Regions from separate parts of the Streptomyces sp. NPDC102437 genome, predicted to be linked through region 1. Evidence: riboswitches for the same ligand, from Rfam matches in the RefSeq annotation. Region 1 holds a riboswitch; each other region holds the start of a gene.

Region 1 (4,094 bases):
GAGGAGCGAGAGGCCTTGCTGGGCAGGATCCGCGCCTTCCTCGCAAGCAGACCTGAGACCGCCCGCGGCGAGTTCACCCTCCCGATGCTGACCGGCGTGATGCGCGTCCGGCGGCTGTGAGGCGCACGAGGCCGACAGCCCCGGCATCAACGGATCGGGGCGCGTAGCAGTTCGGCCACCTCCTCGGCGCCGGTCTCCCGCAGCTCCTCGCCGACCAGCAGCCACCTGGTGACACCGACCGATTCGAGGAAGGCGAGGTCGTGACTGGCGATCAGGAGTGCGTCCCCGTAGGACTCGAGCGCACCGGTCAGCTGTCGCACACTGGCGATGTCGAGGTTGTTGGTCGGCTCGTCGATCATCAGCAGCTGCGGGGCCGGTGCGGCGAGCATCGTCGCCGCGAGGGCGGCACGGAAACGTTCGCCGCCCGACAGTGTGGCCGCCGGCTGTTCCGCGCGCTTGCCCTGGAAGAGGAAGCGCGCGAGCTGGGCGCGGATGTGGTTGTCGGTGACACCGGGCGCCATCCGGGCCACGTTCGCCGCGACGCTCAGTTTGTCGTCCAGCACATCGAGCCGCTGCGGTAGGTACCGCGCCGGTACGAAGGTCCTGGCATCGCCCGACAACGGGGCCAGCTCACCGGTGAGCGTGCGCAGCAGCGTCGTCTTACCGGCGCCGTTGCGGCCGACGAGCGCGATGCGCTCCGGCCCGTTCACCTGGAGGGTTCCCTCGCGCAGCCCCCCGAACCGGGGCGCAGCCCGTTCAGACTCAGCACGGTGCGCCCGGTGGGCACCGCCGTGTGCGGGAGGCTCACGCGGATCCCGGCGTCGTCGCGGATCGCGTCGGCGGCCTCCTCCAGGCGTTCGAGCGCCTCGCCGAGGCGCTCCTCGTGGACGCCGCGAAGCCTGCCCGCAGACTCCTGTGCCGATCGCTTCCGGCGGCCCGCCAGGATCTTCGGGAGGCCGCCCTCGGCCTCCGCCTTCCGGCCGTTCCTCTGGCGCCGGGCCAGCTTCGCCTGTGTCTCCTCCAGTTCACGCTTCTGGCGGCGCACATCGGCCTCGGCGGCCCGCAACATCCGCCGGCGGCCTCCTGTTCGGCGGCCACGGCCTCCTCGTACGCCGACCAGCCACCGCCGTACCAGTTCACCGAACCGGTGCGGAGCTCGGCGATGCGGTCTACGCGCTCCAGCAGTTCCCGGTCGTGGCTGACCACGACCAGTACGCCCGAGCGCCAGGAGTCGACGGCTTCGTAGAGCCTGCGGCGCGCGAACACGTCGAGGTTGTTGGTGGGCTCGTCCAGGAGCAGGACGTCGGGGTGCTCCAGCAGCAGCGCGGCCAGCCGGAGCAGGATGGTCTCCCCTCCGGACAACTGCCCCACGGCGCGGTCGAGTTCGATGCCGCCGAGACCGAGCGATCCCAGTGTCGCCAGGGCCCGTTCCTCGACGTCCCAGTCGTCGCCGACCGTCTCGAAGTGCTTCTCGTCGACGTCGCCGGCCTCGATGGCGCGCAGCGCGTCGCGCCGCTCGGCGATGCCCAGGGCCCGGTCCACCCGCAGTGTGGTGTCGAGGGTGATGTTCTGCGGAAGGTGGGCGAGACTGCCGCCGACGGTCACCGACCCCTGGGACGGGCGCAGTTGACCGGCGAGCAGCCGCAGCAGGGTGGACTTGCCCGCACCGTTGGCGCCGACGAGCCCTACGCGCCCCCGGCCGATGCTGAGCGAGAGACCATCGAGGACGGTGGTGCCGTCCGGCCACCGGAAGGTCAGGGCCGAGCAGGTGAGGGAGGCGTGGGGGGTGGTGGGTGTCGCCATGAGTGTTCCTCGCATTCGCAAGCGCAGTGAAGGGGGCTTCGTATGCGAGCACCACGCGGCGACCGGGCAGCGGAAGGAGGTGCGGCGGTCCTGAAGAGCGAAGGACGGCTCATGCACCGAGGTCGCATCCACGCGGGGTCACGGGCAGTGCGAAGCACTGCTACTGCGTGACGGGCGTACGGGGAAAGCCGTACGGCGTGATGTTCGCGAACCTCAGATGCGCAACGTCCACCTCAATCGGAGATAACAGGACATCGAAACTGTAACGACCGGGGGGCGGAAAGGCAATGTCACCGGGTCTTGGCGATCACTGGGCGAAATGCCCGCTTTTGTGAATTCGTGGCGCGAGTCACGTTGGGCCCGGGGGGTGCCGTGCCCCGTGAGCCGGTTCCCTTTCCGCGCAAGGGGAGCGGGTCGTGCGGTGTGAGGTGGATTACCGAAATTCCCGTTAATCGATCTTGTGGGCGAATTGCATTCGGAAATTGGGGTCTTGTCCCGTTCGGCTCTTCTCGCCTACGGTCACCGTCAATCCGGACGGAACGCCGAATCCTGCCGCCGTCCGACCATCCGACCACCCATGCACGGCAGGAGCGGGGGACCCAGGTAAGCCGCCGGTCCGGAATCCGGAACGGCTCGGGGTGGAGCCGCGCTCGCGTGCGGCCAGGCATCTCCAGCCTGAACCCGACAGCTCACCCCGCAGGCGACGGAGAGGAATCCACCATGTCCGCAACGGGTACGTACCGTCGTCGCAAGTCCACCCCGCTGACCCGCGGTTTCATAGCCGTGGGCACCGGCGCCGCCGCGCTCCTGCTGCCGCTGCTCGGTGCCCACACCGCCTCGGCGGCTCCGGCACAGTCCGCCGCCGCACCGGCCGCGCAGTCCGCGACGTACACCAACGATCTGGACGGCTGGATCAAGGAGTCGCTGGCCGTCATGGCCGAGCACAACATCCCCGGCAGCTACGACAGCATCCACCGCAACATCATGCGCGAGTCGTCCGGCAACCCCCGGGCAATCAACAACTGGGACTCGAACGCCGCCGCCGGGACGCCGTCCAAGGGTCTCCTCCAGATCATCGATCCGACGTTCCGGGCCTACCACGTGCCCGGGACCTCGACGGACAGCTACGACCCGGTCGCCAACATCACGGCAGCGTGCAACTACGCGGCCGCCAGGTACGGCTCCATCGACAACGTCTTCGGGGCCTACTGACGTACGCGACACCGCCGCCGCACCGCCGGGTGCCCCGTCCCGAGGTCAGCCCAGCCTCGGGGGTGTCCAGTCGGTGTGGCGGAGGATCGTGCGGACCGTGACACGGGACGGCGCGAGACGCATCGCCGCGTTGCGCAGCGCGACGGCCGCCGGGTGGGACAGCTGCTGGCCCATCCGGCCGGCCTGCCGCGCGGCCCGCGCGACCGACTGGCTGCGGGGTCGGCGCTCCGCGTCGTAGCTGCCGAGCGCCGACTCGACGGTCGCTTCGCCGGACACTGCGGCGGCCAGTGTCGCCGCGTCCTCCAGTGCCTGGCAGGCCCCCTGGCCGAGATTCGGGGTCATGGCGTGCGCGGCATCGCCGAGCAGTGCCACCCGGCCCACCACGTAGAAGGGAAGCGGGACGACCAGTTCGTGGACGTCATGGTGCAGGACGGCATCGGGCCGGGTCGCCGCCGGCAGGGCGGGAATCGGGTCGTGCCAGCCGTCGAACCGGCGGCGGACCTCCGCGAGCGGGTCGGGATGGCGCACACCGGCGGGAGCGTTGAGCACCGCGTGCCACTCGGCCCTGCCGTCGGCGAAGGCGATGCGGCCGAACTCGGCCCCCGGTCCCCAGGTCAGCTCGAAGTCGGCACGCAGGTCGACCGGCGACTCGGTGATGGCGCGCAGCACCGTCGAGCCGCTGTGGGCCGGACGGGGGATGTCCCGGGAAGAGCAGGCCGCGCAACCGGCTGCCGATCCCGCCGACGGCCACGACCAGCTCCGCCTCCAGCCGGGTGTCACCGGCGGCCGGTCGCACCCGCGAGGCGTCGGACCGGTCGACGGACGTCACCTCGGCCCCGATGACCAGGGACTTTGGAGGCAGGGCCGCGCGCAGCAGGCGGTGCAGCTCGGCCCGGGGGATGCCCACGATCGGTGTCCCCAGCTCCCGTTCCAGCGCGGCACCGTTCATGCGCGCCAGCAGGCGGCCGTCCGGGGTGCGGGTGCCGCCGGTGTACTGGGGCCGCGCGGCCGCGCGCACCGCCGCCCCGACACCGAGGGCGTCCAGCGCGCGCATGCCGTTGGCGTGCAGGGAGATGCCC
Region 2 (4,094 bases), on a different contig from region 1:
TTCGGCTCGACCTCCGGATGGAGCCCGAAGGCGCCCAACAGGTCCGCGCCGTGCGCGACGGCGGGGAGCCAGCCGAGCTACGCCAAATATGACTGCCGCGTGGGCACTTACCAAGAATCCGCCCTCGGCGAACAGTCAAAACAACCTCTGACCTGGGATTTTAGTGGATCACCAGGATCACACTCCCATCCTAGCCGTCTGTACGTCCTGTACATTTTCTACGGAAGCCGCTGCGGCCCCCTGCAACGCCTGGACAGACCCCGGAGGAAAGGCATCGCCATGCTGTTCCGTCCCACCGCCCGTCACGTGCTGCCCGAGTTCACCGAGCGCACATCCAGCGGGACCCGCACCCTCGACCCGTACTCCAAGCTGCTCTCCGAACGGATCGTCTTCCTCGGCACCCCGGTGGACGACACCGCGGCCGGCGATCTGATCGCGCAGCTCATGTATCTGGAGCACGACGCCCCGGACCGGCCCGTATCGCTCTACATCAACTCGCCCGGCGGCTCGTTCGGGGCCATGTCCGCGATCTACGACACGATGCAGTACCTCGATTGCGAGGTGGAGACCTACTGTCTCGGCCAGGCCGGTTCCTGCGCCTCCGCGCTGCTCGCCGCGGGCGCTCCCGGCCGGCGGTACGCACTGCCCGGCGCGCGGGTCATCGTGCGGCAGCCCGAGCTCGCCGAGCCGGTGCGGGGCCGGCCGTCCGACCTGGAGATCGAGGCGGGGGAACTGGAGCGGGTCCGCGCGATGCTCACCGCTCTGTTGGTCCGTCACACGGGCCGCACCGAGGGGCAGATCACCGCCGACACCGAACGCGACCTCATCCTCGACGCGGCGGGCGCAATGGCGTACGGGCTGGTGGACCACGTCCTGGAGAACCGGAATTCCTCGCTCCCGCCGCACGGCGCGAGGTGAACGCCCAATGCGGCCACCGGAGTTCCCGCCCCTTCCCGCACTGACCCGCGCCGAGGGGGAGTTCATCGACCACTACCTCGAAGTCCTCGACCAGGTAGGCCGGATCAACCCGGTCCGAGGCAGCGACACCTACGGCGCACTGCGCGCCGCACAGGCACTCGTGGCGCGGTCACGGGCGCTGCGGGACGCCCTCGCGTTGATGCACGAGCGCGGCGAGGCACACATCCACGCCGCCACACTCGCTCGGGCGCTGCGCGTGCTGGACGGGGAACGGCGGGCCGGACGCGTCACCGTACCCCCTGCGCCGGGCAGTTGACCGAATCCCGCGCCTGCCTGTCGCCGGCGGGGCCCGCCCAACTCCCCCTGCCTCGCCGTCCGGCGGCCCTTCACCCAACTCCCGTACTCGACACGCCCGACGGCCTCACCGAAAATCCTCGCTCGTTCGGCGTAGGAAGTCCCCCTCCCGAGGGACCACTCAACTTGCGTTTCACGCGTGGACAGTGAGCGGAATCCAGCCTTCCGTGCCTGGTACGAACCCCTTCCGGATCACCGACGGAGCGTCAAAGTTCATCGGGGCCACTCGAACGGATCAGTCGTGAGGAGCCTCACATATCCCCGTTTCGGCTCGGAAATCCGGCAGCCGGTGAGTCAAGATCCCTGGGACGACAAGCCCCCGCCACCACGGCGGGGCGGTCCGGGCGGACGCCGAGTCCTGCCGCCGTCCGGATGCCTGGTCGACAGAAGTGGATCGGCAGGAGTGGAGGACCCGAGCACAACGGGTCGACCTGAACACCGGTCGACCCTCGGGGTGAAGCCGCCGAACGCGGCCGGGCAACTTCGCCAGCCCGAACCCGACAGGTCATCCTTCACAGGCGGCTGACGAAGGGTTGCGCATGAGTGCGCAGGTTCATGTCCCGTCTCTGCTCGTCCGGGCCGGTACGGCCTCGGTTCTCACACTCGCCGCCGTCGGCGGCACCATGTTCGCCCCCGGCGCCGCGACGCAAGCCCAGGCGGCGACGCTGCCGATGAAGGCGCTCAAGATCGCGGCATCGAAGAGGGGGGCGCCCTACGGTTGGGGGGCCACCGGACCCAACCGCTTCGACTGCTCGGGGCTGACGCTCTACTCGTTCAAGAAGGCGGGCAAGAAGCTCCCCCGCACAGCCCAGCAGCAGTACAACCGGACGCGGCACATCTCGGCCTCGCACCGCAAACGCGGCGATCTGGTCTTCTTCCACTACGGCCGCAGCGTCTACCACGTGGGGATCTACGCCGGTAAGGGAAAGATCTGGCACTCGCCGAGGACCGGCTCCGTGGTGCGGTTGGAGAAGATCTGGACCAAGAGCGTCTACTACGGCCGGGTCCGCTGAGGAAGGGCCCGTCCGGCGGGCCGGGGCCGCCGGCCGCTCCCGCGCTCAGTGCGGCAGCGGGCCGGTCACCAGCACCAGCCCCAGCGCGGTGAGCGCCGCGCCGCTGCCGCCCTCGATGGCGCGCGCGGTACGCGGCCGGCGCAGCCACCGCCCCAGCCGGTCCACGAGCAGCGCCACGGCCGGGAACCAGACCAGCGCCATCGCGACGACGATCGCCGCAAGCAGCAGGGTCCTGGGCAGCGGCGGCTGGCCGTCGGGGACGAACTGCGGCAGCAGGCTCAGGAAGAGCACCGGCGCCTTGGGATTGAGCGCATTGGTCAGGAAGCCCTGCCGCAGCGCCCGCACGCGTCCCCGGTCCGCGGGCCGGTCCTCGGGACCGTCCCCGCCCGGGGCGCGGCGCCGGGCCGCGCGCAGGGCGCTGATGCCGAGGTACAGGACGTAGACCCCGCCGAGCAGCTGGACGGTACGCAACAGGGCGGGCACCGCCACGAGCACCGCGGCGAGCCCGGCGACAGCCAGGGCGGTGTGCACCAGCAGGCCGCCGGCCACGCCCAGCGCGCTGGCCACCCCCGCGCTCCGGGAGGCGAGCGCGTTGCGTACGACGACGGTGAAGTCCGCGCCCGGCAGCGCGACCATTCCTGCGGCGACCCCGACGAAGGCGATGAGTTGTGCGTCCATGGGTCCACCCTGACCCGACTGAGCCATTAGCGTGTACTTGCAATCTTCTGGGTCTGCCAAAAGGAACGCTTAATGTATGACCCGACACGGCTGGCGGCGCTGGTGGCGGTCGCGGAGGCCGGATCGATCACCCGGGCCGCCGCACGCCTGGGCTACACCGCGCCGGCCCTTTCCCAGCAGCTCGCCAAGCTGGAGCGGGAGGCGGGCGCCTCGCTGCTGGTACGTCACCACCGAGGCGCCCGGCTCACGGCCGCGGGCGAACTGCTGGCCGGACGCGCCCGGCGCGTCCTCGACGAGATGGACCAGGCCCGCCATGAGCTGGCCCGCCTCTCCGGACTGTCCGGCGGACGCCTGCGGGTCGGCACGTTCACCACGGCGGGCATCCATCTGCTGCCGCCGGTGCTGAGCGCCTTCCGGCGTGCCCACCCGGATGTGGAGCTGGCGGTCACCGAGTACGAACCGCCCCAGGGGGTGGCGGCGGTGGCCGCCGGCGAGGTCGATCTGGCGCTGACCCATGTGTACGAGCCGGCCGCCGCGACGCCCTGGCCCGCCGGGGTCTTCGCCGAACCACTGCTGGTCGAGGAGCTGGTGCTGATCACGGCGGTCGGCCAGATGCTGTCCGAGGGCAGTGGGAGACTGCCGGTGACCGAACTGGCGGGCCGGCCGCTGATCAGCAGCGCGCCCACGCATCCGCCGCGACGCGGGGTGGAGCAGGCCCTGGCCGAGGCCGGGGCGACACCCGCCGTGGTCTGTGAGTCGCCCGGCTATGCGCTGGTGTGCGCGCTGGTCAGTGCGGGCATCGGGATGGCGGTCGTCCCGGAGATGGTCGCCGCGATGTCGCCCACGCCCCTGTCCGTGCGGCGGCTGGATCCCGCTTCCTTCCGGCGGACGATCTCGGTGGTGCACCGCGGTGACCGGGCGAGCGCCGCGGCGGCGACGCTCCAGGCCCTGTTGCGCAGCGGGTTCGGGAGGGCGGGCTCGGCGCGGCCGGGCGGCGAAGCGGGGTGAGCGCGTCGGTCAGCTCTGCACGGGGATGCTCCACGGAAGCGCGATCCACACCGTCTTGCCGCCCTCGGCGGTGGGTGTGACGGTGAGCCGGCCGCCGCATTCCTTGGTCAGACAGCGGATGAT
Region 3 (4,094 bases), on a different contig from region 1:
GAAGCGGCTCTGGACCGCCTGGCGAAGCTCGTCGCCGAGGGGCTCGAGGAGCTCCCGGAGACCGTCTGAATCATGTTCCGCGAAAGAGCCGTGGCACCCTGAACCGGGGCCGCGGCTCTTTTGTTTTCCGGAGCAGAGCCTCCGGCGAGGATTCGGATGAAACAATGCGGGCGGGCGGAGCGCGGGCACGCGAAATTCAGGTGGCGCGAAATTCGGTCCGAACCGGTGACGACATCCCGCCCGATTGCTTCCCTCTGTATACGGCGTAATTGTTAATTCCGGACGCCTGCGGTGTTTACGGAGTGTTGCGTGCTCCTCACCCCGCCGGGGGCGGCGGGCCCCCCTCGCAGCCGGTGCGCGGCCGCGGCCCGCTCCGCATGGTGCGCGGCCAGCGCCCTGGCCCGTTCCGCGTCGCCGCGCGCCACCGCGTCCACGATGGCCCCGTGCTCGGCCCAGGAGTCCACCGGGCGGGCAGGCTGCTCGACCGCGTACATCCAGGCGATCTTGTGTCTCAGCTGGGTGAGCAGCGCGATCAGGCCGGGGCTGCCGGAGGCCTGCGCCAGCGTCTCGTGGAACCAGCCGCCCAGCGCACGCAGGTCCTCGCCCTCGCCGCGCCGGGCCCGGTCCTGGCCGAGCCGCACGAGGCCGCGGAGCACCTTGAGGTGTGCTTCGGTGCGGCGTCGCGCGGCGCGGGCGGCGCCCAATGGCTCCAGCAGCGTGCGGACCTCCAGGAGGTCGGCCGCCTCCAGCTCGGTGGGCTCGGCGACGCAGGCGCCCGCGTGCCGGCGGGTGACCACGAAACCCTCGGACTCCAGGGTGCGCAGCGCCTCCCGTACCGGGACGCGTGAGACCCCGTAACGGCGGGCCAGCAGCTCCTCCCTGAGACGGCTGCCGCGTTCGAAGACACCGGAGACGATGTCGTCACGGATTGCCGTGCATACCGAATGCGCCGGAATGCGCATGTCCGAACCTCCGCCTCAATCCCCCGCGAAACGCGGCCGGCCGACGCCTGATACGCGACTCTATTGCAATGCGGCCGCATTTCCGATGCCGGGCAGAAATTCATGAATATATTTTGGCCACGGGGTGGCCGGGCGGGCAGTCGTCCCCCGCGGCCGGGCGGCGGGAATGCCGAAGGCCCCGGCATGCTGCCGGGGCCTTCGGACGAGGTGGTGCGTGGGCGTCGGTCAGACGTTGACGCCGTGGGCGCGCAGGTACGCGACCGGGTCCATGTCGGAGCCGTACGACGGGGTCGTCCGGGCCTCGAAGTGGAGGTGCGGCCCGGTGGAGTTGCCGGTCGAGCCGGACAGGCCGATCTGCTGGCCCGCGCGGACGCTCTGGCCGATGGAGACGCCGATCGAGGAGAGGTGGCCGTACTGCGTGTACGTGCCGTCCGTCATCCGGAGCACGATGTTGTTGCCGTACGCGCCGCCCCAGCCGGCCTCGACGACGGTGCCGGCGCCGACGGCGACGACGGAGCTGCCGGAGGCGGCGTGGAAGTCGATGCCGGAGTGGCTGCCGGAGGACCAGAGCGAGCCGCTGGACTTGTAGCCGGTGGTGACGTACGAGCCGGCGACCGGAAGCCGGAAGGCGCCCAGGCGGGTGCGCTCGGCGGACCGGGCGGCGCGTGCCTTCTCGGCGCGGGCCTCGGCGGCGCGCTTAGCTTCGGCCTTGGCGTTGGCCTTCGCCTCGGCCTTCTTCTTGGCCTCGGCCTTGCGGTGGGCCTCGGCCTTCGCCTTCGCCGCGGCGTCGGCCTGGTGCTGCTGGGCGTCGGCCTGGGCGTCGATCCGGTCGGCGAGGGTCTTGTCGATGGCGATGACCTGGCTGAGGCCTGTCTCGCTCACGGAGGGGGCGTCGGAGTCCGCTGCGAAGGCGGGAGCGGCCAGGCCGCCGATGACGCCGGTGGTGGCCAGAGCCGCGACGCCGACGACCTTCGCGCTGCGGCGCGTCAGTCGGCTCGGGGCACGGTGCTTCCCGGTGGCACGGGTGAACGCCATGGAGTGGCTGGTCCTTTCCTTCCTTCTCGCCTACCGGGTTAGCTGACGGGTTCGGAGCAGGAAGGTCTCCTACGGACGCACCGGCCCGTCCGGGCTCAGGCATCCGATTCACCCCAGGGACTTCATGGGTCCCCGGCTCCCCAGGCTCACGCCTGGCGGGGACTCGGCGATGACTGTCCGGTACGTCGCGGATGCGGCATACGAGTGACGGACAGTCGAGCCGACGCTAAGCGGGGTCACTTTCATTCACCAAACGGACAGGCCGTTTTGTAGCGCATCCCACAGGGCAGACAGGCAACCTCCCCCCAGAACGGACAAAAAGGAAGAACCTGGCGAGATCACACTCGCAAGGGTCTTCCTTCTGTCCCGGTATCTGCCGGTACAGCGAGAGTGGCGACGGGCAGGACGGGGCTGATGACCGGCCCCGCCCGGCGCCCGCCGGGCCACTCGTCAGCCGGTGACCACCGACACCTCTCCGATGCCCAGCGCCCGGACGGGCTCCTCGATCCGTGCCGCGTCGCCGACGAGGATCGTGACCAGCCGGTCACCCGGGAAAGCGTTGACGACCGCCGCGGTCGCCTCGACCGTGCCGGTCTCCGCGAGCCGGGCGTACAGATGTGCCTGGTAGTCGTCGGGGAGGTGCTGCTCGACCTGGTCGGCGAGGGTTCCCGCGACTGAGGCCGCCGTCTCGAACTTCAGGGGCGCCACACCCACGAGGTTCTGCACGGCCGTCTCGCGCTCCTCGTCGGTCAGCCCCTCCGCCGCCAGGGTCCGCAGCACGGTCCACAGGTCCTTGAGCGCCGGTTCGGTGGACTCCGTGTCCACCGAGCCGCTGATGGCGAGCATCGCGGCGCCGGTCGCCCCCGAGGCGGTGTCCGGGGCCGATGACCGCAGCACCTGGGCGAAGGCCCGTACGCCGTACGTGTAGCCCTTCTCCTCGCGCAGCACCCGGTCGAGACGGGAGGTGAGGGTGCCGCCCAGGCAGTACGTGCCGAGCACCTGGGCCGGCCACACGCTGTCGTGCCGGTCGGCGCCGATCCGGCCGATCAGCAGCTGCGTCTGCACCGCGCCCGGACGGTCGACGATCACCACCCGGCCGGTGTCGTCGGCGGTGATCGGCGGAGCGGGACGCGGGGCCGCGGTGTCGCCCGACCAGTCGCCGAGGGTGTCGGCGAGCAGCGCGTCCAGGTCGATGCCGGTGAGGTCACCGACGACCACGGCGGTCGCCGTGGACGGCCGGACGTGGGCGTCGAAGAAGGCGCGCACAGCGGCCGGGTCGATCCGCTCCACCGTCTCCTCGGTGCCCTGGCGCGGGCGCGACATGCGCGCCTCGGCCGGGAAGAGCTCCTTGGACAGTTGCTTGGCGGCGCGCCGGGCCGGGTTGGCCTGCTCGTGCGGGATCTCGTCGAGCCGGTTGCGCACCAGCCGCTCGATCTCGCTCTCGGCGAAGGCGGGCGCCCGCAGCGCCTCGGCGACCAGCGCTAGGGCCTTGGCCAGCCGGGAGGCCGGGACCTCCAGGGAGACCCGGACACCGGGGTGGTCGGCGTGCGCGTCGAGCGTGGCACCGCAGCGCTCCAGCTCGGCGGCGAACTCCTCGGCGCTGTGCTTGTCGGTGCCCTCGTTCAGTGCCCGCGACATGATCGTGGCCACGCCGTCGAGGCCCTCGGGCTCGGCGTCCAGCGGGGCGTCGAGGAAGATCTCGACCGCCACGACCTGCTGGCCGGGGCGGTGGCAGCGCAGCACCGTGAGGCCGTTGGGCAGGGCGCCGCGCTCGGGCGCCGGGAAGGCCCAGGGGCGGGCGGGGCCGGGGGCCGGCTGCGGGTGGTACTGCATCGAAACTCCAGTCGCGGCAGCGTCGGTCACTGGTCCGCCCCCTCGTGCGCGTCGGTGTCGTCGGCGTCGGTCGCCTCGGTCTCATTGGGCTCCGCGGCGTCCGCGGGCTCGGCCGGTTCGACCGGCTCGTAGACCAGCACCGCACGGTTGTCGGGGCGCAGCTGGGCCTTGGCGGCCGCCTGGACCTCCTCCACGGAGACGTCGAGCACCCGCTGAACGGCGGTCAGGGCGAGCTGCGGGTCGCCGAACAGCACGGCGAACCGG

The links. Region 1 has a riboswitch for cyclic di-AMP ahead of ACIRJP_RS26235 (transglycosylase SLT domain-containing protein). Riboswitches for the same ligand answer to the same signal wherever they lie in the genome.
Region 2: another riboswitch for cyclic di-AMP. It lies ahead of ACIRJP_RS16985 (C40 family peptidase); the one in region 1 lies ahead of ACIRJP_RS26235 (transglycosylase SLT domain-containing protein).
Region 3: another riboswitch for cyclic di-AMP. It lies ahead of ACIRJP_RS11555 (M23 family metallopeptidase); the one in region 1 lies ahead of ACIRJP_RS26235 (transglycosylase SLT domain-containing protein).

What each region holds. Positions count from the first base shown of each region.
Region 1 covers NZ_JBIWKI010000022.1:46,352-50,445, reverse strand. The annotation lists gene ACIRJP_RS26245 (hypothetical protein) at 1-120, shown strand, start outside; partial or broken gene ACIRJP_RS26240 (ABC-F family ATP-binding cassette domain-containing protein) at 147-1,803, opposite strand; cyclic di-AMP (ydaO/yuaA leader) riboswitch at 2,366-2,519, shown strand; gene ACIRJP_RS26235 (transglycosylase SLT domain-containing protein) at 2,524-3,015, shown strand; partial or broken gene ACIRJP_RS26230 (FAD-dependent monooxygenase) at 3,061-4,094, opposite strand, start outside.
Region 2 covers NZ_JBIWKI010000011.1:246,874-250,967, forward strand. The annotation lists partial or broken gene ACIRJP_RS16970 (DUF2785 domain-containing protein) at 1-62, opposite strand, end outside; gene ACIRJP_RS16975 (ATP-dependent Clp protease proteolytic subunit) at 283-918, shown strand; gene ACIRJP_RS16980 (hypothetical protein) at 926-1,234, shown strand; cyclic di-AMP (ydaO/yuaA leader) riboswitch at 1,636-1,808, shown strand; gene ACIRJP_RS16985 (C40 family peptidase) at 1,812-2,285, shown strand; gene ACIRJP_RS16990 (LysE family translocator) at 2,331-2,963, opposite strand; gene ACIRJP_RS16995 (LysR family transcriptional regulator) at 3,036-3,971, shown strand; gene ACIRJP_RS17000 (ATP-binding protein) at 3,981-4,094, opposite strand, start outside.
Region 3 covers NZ_JBIWKI010000007.1:111,617-115,710, reverse strand. The annotation lists gene ACIRJP_RS11565 (HPr family phosphocarrier protein) at 1-69, shown strand, start outside; gene ACIRJP_RS11560 (GntR family transcriptional regulator) at 273-962, opposite strand; gene ACIRJP_RS11555 (M23 family metallopeptidase) at 1,188-1,997, opposite strand; cyclic di-AMP (ydaO/yuaA leader) riboswitch at 2,010-2,176, opposite strand; gene ACIRJP_RS11550 (M16 family metallopeptidase) at 2,448-3,830, opposite strand; gene ACIRJP_RS11545 (M16 family metallopeptidase) at 3,857-4,094, opposite strand, start outside.